2 regions of the Planococcus faecalis genome follow, and region 2 is predicted to be linked to the other one. Evidence: riboswitches for the same ligand, from Rfam matches in the RefSeq annotation. Region 2 holds a riboswitch; the other holds the start of a gene.
The links. Region 2 has a riboswitch for lysine ahead of AJGP001_RS06965 (aspartate kinase). Riboswitches for the same ligand answer to the same signal wherever they lie in the genome.
Positions count from the first base shown of each region.

Region 1: linked by a shared signal. The riboswitch ahead of AJGP001_RS05765 (Na+/H+ antiporter NhaC family protein) and the one ahead of AJGP001_RS06965 (aspartate kinase) in region 2 are both predicted to bind lysine.

Region 1 covers NZ_CP019401.1:1,170,217-1,173,469, forward strand. Annotated here, with positions in the region: gene AJGP001_RS05760 (bifunctional metallophosphatase/5'-nucleotidase) at 1-1,028, shown strand, start outside; lysine riboswitch at 1,100-1,280, shown strand; gene AJGP001_RS05765 (Na+/H+ antiporter NhaC family protein) at 1,390-2,964, shown strand; gene AJGP001_RS05770 (sodium-dependent transporter) at 3,159-3,253, shown strand, end outside.
Region 2 covers NZ_CP019401.1:1,393,135-1,396,387, reverse strand. Annotated here, with positions in the region: gene AJGP001_RS06965 (aspartate kinase) at 293-1,522, opposite strand; lysine riboswitch at 1,649-1,823, opposite strand; gene uvrC (excinuclease ABC subunit UvrC) at 1,861-3,253, opposite strand, start outside.

The DNA.
Region 1 (3,253 bases), 220 kb from region 2:
CAAATTTATTTGATTTGCGTGGCAATCGACCTCAATGGGCTAAGCCCTATCATATTATCCGTACAACAAACGGAACACGGATTGGATTAGTAGGTGCAACCGCAGAGTTTACGCCTTTTTATCATAAACTGGGTTGGCGACTTACAGATGCCAAAGAATCTATTATTCAAGCAGTAAAAGAAATTGAAGAACACACCGATTTAATTATTTGCTTATCACATCTTGGCATTAAAGAAGACGAGTTATTGGTGGATCTTTGTCCACAAATCAATATTATTTTGGGGGCACATACGCATCATGTTTTTCATGAAGGCAAATGGCAAGGGGACACTTTGCTAGGTGCTGCAGGAAAATTCGGTTTTTACGTTGGTCATATTGCTGTAGCAGAAGCATTTGAAAAAACCACTGCGCAACTCGTTGAAGTGTCTCGGTTACGCGAAGAACAAGAAGGATTTGATGAACTGCTAATTGAGCAGGGAAAAATACAAATGAACGAGTTAGTTTTTCATAGCGACAAGACGCTAAAAGCAGAGTGGTTTAAAGATTCAGAGCTGGCAACTTTGTTTGGACAAGCGCTGATTGAATTTACAGAAGCCGATTGTGCGTTATTTAATGCCGGAATATTTATGGAAGATATGGCAAAAGGTGCGATGACTCGCTACAACTTTCATCAAATGTTGCCTCATCCAATCAACCCTTGTCTTGTCGAGCTAAGCGGAGCAGAGTTAAAGGAGATTTATTTGCAGTCTTTGAACTCAGAATGGCCACAGCTCGAGTTAAAAGGAATGGGATTCCGTGGCGCGGTATTTGGCAAGATGATTCATTTGAATATGGAAATTATGAATCACCGGTTTTATATCAATGGGCAACTAGCAGTGCACGATCAAACTTACCGGTTGGTTACGTTAGACATGTTAACGTTTGGCTACTTTTTCCCAAGCTTGAAAAGAGCGGCTAAGACATATTTTATGCCAGAGTTTCTGCGTGATGTGTTTAGCGAGTATTTTCATAGCAAAGCCTTGAAGTAGAAGGCCTATTCGGAATATAAACGCAGTTGATTTTATGGTGATTTTGGGCTATGCTAATAAAGAAATATATATTGGTGGGTAGAGGCTGCAGGACTGATCAGTAAGATGCGCGAGTTTGACCGCGTTGAACGCATCTGAAAGGAAGTTTTGCCGAAATCGATTTTCTAGGTCTAAGAAGATGGATTGGGGTCATTCTAAATAAGAATGTCACTGTCATTTGAGCAACAGCTTAAATGGGGAGCTACAGGGTTGTTTGATGTTCTAATGCACAGACGAATTGTAGAAGGCTGACTTTATCCAATTGGAGAGGTCGGCTTTTTTTATCTCATTTTTCACCCATCAAAAATTAGGAGGAGTTTTTATGGAGAATACGATTTTTTCGATTTTGCCGCCGATTATTGCAATCGTTATGGTACTTTTAACGCGTCGTGTGCTATTGTCGCTAGGTACCGGTATTGTAGCAGCAGCTGTAATATTGACATGGTTTGCACCACTTGATGCCTTACAAGAGCTTGTAACATCATTTACGATTATTTTTTGGGATGAAGGTTTCAATGCTTATAACGTCTTTATCATTCTTTTCTTGTTGTTGCTTGGCATTATTACAGCATTCGTTAGTTTATCAGGAGGCAGCCATGCTTTCGCTGAATGGGCTTCCACACGTATCAAGTCGCGAAGAGGGGCGAAGGTTCTAACAGTAGTTCTTGGAATTGTGATCTTCATCGATGACTATTTCAATGCTTTAGCTGTAGGACAAGTTGCACGTCCAATTACTGATCGTTACAAAGTGTCACGCGCTAAGCTCGCATACTTTATCGATTCGACTGCTGCACCTGTTTGTGTCGTTTCTCCCGTATCAAGTTGGGGAGCTGCAATTATTGGGATTATTGCGACGATTTTAGCAGGACAAACTTTTGTTGAATATTCCGCACTAGAAGCTTTCTTATGGATGGCACCGATGAACTTTTATGTAGTCGCTTCTCTAGCTATTGTCTTTTTTGTTGCTATTCGTGATGTTGATTTTGGTGAAATGAAGAAACATGAAGTGCTTGCGATTACGGAAGGACAACTTTTTGATCCTAACAAAACCATTCCAGGTGAAATGAAAGAAGATTTTCCAACTCATTCACATGGACATGTTAGAGATTTATTACTACCAATTTTATTGTTGATTGTTGGTACAGTAGGAGCAATGATATGGACGGGCTATCAGAACGCAGATCAAGTATTTGATATTTGGTTGATTTTTGAAAATACAGATGTGCCAGCTTCCTTATTAACAGGTGGTGTGCTAGGTGCATTAACGTCCATTATCTTATACGTTATGCAAATGAAAAAGAACGAAACAGCTAATGTGGGCTGGATTGGCAAAGGCATTTGGGCAGGTATCAAATCAATGATGGGTGCAGTGCTAATCTTGATTTTTGCTTGGTCGCTGACTTCTTTGATCGGGTTACTTGAAACGGGTGCATATTTAGCAGGCGTTGTGTCTGAAGGCAATGTTCCGACAGCTATTCTTCCCTTTTTACTGTTTGTGTTAGCGGGTGTTATGGCTTTTTCTACAGGAACATCGTGGGGGTCTTTCGGTATTTTATTACCGATTGCCGGTACAATTATGATTGAGGCTGACCCATCCTTATTATTGCCAGCGTTATCAGCAGTGTTAGCAGGAGCGGTTTTTGGTGATCATTGTTCACCGATTTCCGATACGACGATCTTGTCTTCGACAGGAGCGGGAAGCAATCATATGGACCATGTCTTAACTCAGATACCGTATGCGTTAACCGCTGCAGGTATTGCTGCAATTGGGTACATTGTCATAGGTTTCACTGGTTCGCTATTGATTTCGTTAGGCGTAGTCTTAGCCGTGTTAGCCGTTCTCTTTGTTGTCTGGTCACAACGAACAACTATTATTGAAAAACAACAAAATATATAATGAAATCAAGGCAGAGAAGCTATTTCTCTGCCTTTTTACTTTTGCTGCAATAGTTTTTTCGAATTATATTGTGAAATCGTCTTTACATTAAAGCGCTCTCTCGGTATACTATTTTTAGATTAGTTAATAATCTGAAAACAAACAAAATTCCTATTTTTATGTAAATAGAATGGGAATACAGAGGGGGAAGAGTGATGGAACGTTCGCAATGGGGTACACGTGCCGGCTTTATCATGGCAGCTGTCGGCTCTGCAATTGGTCTTGGTAACATTTGGCGTTTTCCGTATGT
Region 2 (3,253 bases):
ATGACATATTTATTGTACTCCCCCCCTCAAGGAGCGTCAAGGCAACATAACTCCTTTAAACCGATAGCGCTTATGGATTTCGCAGGCGATTACCTTCTATCTAGAGGAAATGTATCGAAATAGAATCGATTTAACAGCATTCCCTCAAAAAAGCGATTCTCTAATTGAGAATCGCTCTTTCCAACTATTCTAGTACAAACCACTGTGTAGACATCATTACTATATCAGCATTGAGAATTTGAACATTTTGTGAATTTTTTCACTAGCTTTTATTACATTAGGAATTCATTATTTATGAGTGGACTTCTACCGCAGCCAATCCGTACGCTGCATGTAAAGCATTCGCTGATTTGTTCATATCTACTTCTGGCACAACGACTGAAATTTTTATTTCAGAGGTACTAACCATCTTCACCGGAACTTCTTCGCTTCTTAAAATATCGAACATCCGAGCTGCGACTCCAGGATTCGATACCATGCCTGAACCTACTATCGACACTTTCGATAAGCCGACTTCTACATTTAGTGTCAGAAAACCAATGGCATCTTGTGCTTCCGTTAAAACTCGGCGTGTTTCTTCAAGGCTTTCCTGGCTAATAGAAAAAGAGACAGACGGTGGAAATTCATCACTGATGCTTTGAACAATAATATCCACATCAATGTGATTTTCAGCAAGCTTTGTAAAAATAGTAGCAAGAGATCCGTTGAATGGCTTTTTGTAACTCACAGTTACGCGCGCTATTCCTGGTTCGAATGCCACACCTCTAACGATTAAATTTTTCTCCACAGTGATCACCTCTTGTATGATTGTGCCAGGCTCGTCTGAATAACTTGCTCTGACAGATAATGGGACGTTATTGTTTTTTGCGAATTCGACCGCTCTCGGATGTAGTACGCCCGCTCCGAGATTAGCAAGTTCCAACATTTCATCATAAGAAATTTGTTGTAACTTGCGTGCACCTGTTACATACCGTGGATCTGACGTATAGACACCGTTAACATCTGTATAAATCTCACATTTTTCCGCTTTTAGTGCTGCAGCAAGCGCAACGGCAGTCGTATCCGATCCACCGCGACCAAGGGTTGTAATATTACCAATTGTATCCACTCCTTGAAAACCGGCAACCACACAAAGATAACCATTTTCCAACACACGTTCAAGACGTTCTGTATTTATTTTAATGATGCGTGCATTACGTGGTACGGATTCTGTTTCAATTCCTGCCTGCCATCCAGTAAAAGATAGAGCTTCATGACCCAGTTTCTTGAAAGCCATCGCCAATAACGAAATCGTAATTTGCTCACCTGTTGCCAGTAACATATCCATTTCTCGCTTTGGCGGTTCCGCTGATATTTCTCCCGCTAATCCGAGCAACGTATCAGTTGTCTTACCCATCGCCGAAACAACAATGACTACGCGTTTGCCTGCTTGTTTTTCACGGATAGCTCGTTTGGCAACTCCGATAATTTTTTCTGGAGTCGCGACAGAAGTTCCTCCAAATTTCATGACGATCGTTTTCATTCCATCCACTCCCACATTTAGTATGTGGCCCTCAAAATGACTAGCGATCATGCCACTAGACACAAAAAAAGGTAGCTCCCCGCAACCGCGGGAAACTACCTCTTATCATGTACGAAAAAAACGTCCATGTGAGATAGCCCTCCAGAGATTGACTCTGACAGCTCTGCACTTGTTAAATGCAGAACCAGCATGCGTAATAGCAGTCATACGCACACTTCGGCGACCATCCCTTTCACCATCCTTCGCAGATTCTGCAAATCTCCAGATGCTTACTATTGACGTTCGCGCCTCTATCATCACTTTTCCAAGTGATTTACTTATTCTTCTACGATACCATGTTACGACTCGCTTGGCAATGTGCCTTGTTTAAAATGCTGTTCAATAGAGATTGCTAGCGCTTCTGGCATTCCTGCCTCTTGGATTTGTTCTACTGATGCTTCTTTGATTTTTTTAACAGAACCAAAATGTTTCAGTAGCTGTTGCTTACGTTTGGGGCCAACCCCTTCAAGCCCATCAAGTGCTGATTGAATTGAATTTTTTCCACGTAACTGACGGTGAAACGTAATAACAAAACGGTGGACTTCGTCTTGAATCCGTTGAAGCAAGTAAAAAGCTTCACTCGTCCGTTTTAGTGGCACAATTTCAGCAGGTGAACCATACAGCAATTGAGAAGTTTGGTGCTTAGCGTCTTTTGCTAGACCCGCAATTGGGATAGATAAACCGAGTTCATCTTCTAAAATTTCACGTGCCGACTCCATTTGTCCTTTTCCTCCATCAATAACAATCAGGTCAGGTAAAGGTAAACCGTCTTTCAATACACGTGAATAACGTCGACGGATAACTTCTCGCATCGCCGCGTAATCATCCGGCTTTGACGCATTCCGAGTCTTGTATTTGCGGTAGTCTTTTTTAGAAGGCTTGCCATCAATAAACGTAATCATTGCAGATACTGCATCAGCGCCTTGAATATGCGAGTTATCAAAAGCTTCGATGCGAAGAGGCACTTCAATATTCATCGCCTCACCCAAATCTGTACACGCGCCAATGGTTCGTTCTTCTTGTCGCTCTAACAATTGGAATTTTTCTTTAATGGCCACTTCCGCATTTTTCTTAGCAAGTGCCACCAGCTCTTTTTTCTTGCCTCGTTGTGGAACGAGTACACGAACGCCTAGCCATTCTTTTAACATGTCCGGATCATCCGCTTCAGGAATTAAAATTTCATTCGGTTTCACATGGTTGGCTTTTTCATAAAATTGCCCGAGATACGTTAAAAATTCCTCTTCCGGATCGCGGTACAAGGGGAAAAGCGATACGTCTCGTTCAATTAGTTTGCCTTGTCGCACAAAAAAGACTTGCACACACATCCAGCCTTTATCAACAGCATACGCAAAAACATCGCGATTGGTAAAATCATTCATCGCCATTTTTTGTTTTTCCATCACCGTTTCAATCATATTAATTTGATCACGGTATTCTTTTGCGCGTTCAAATTCCAGATTTTCTGCCGCTTCCGACATTTTTGCGACCAATTGCACTTTAACTTCACGGAATCCACCGTTTAAAAACTTTGTAATGCCATCAATCATCTCTTGATAGGTTTCTTTTTCAACCGGTTTAACACACGGTGCTAAACATTGACCTAAATGATAATACAGACATACTCGGTCAGGCATCGTATGACATTTCCGCAACGGGTACAAGCGGTCCAGTAGTTTTTTTGTTTCTGCTGCT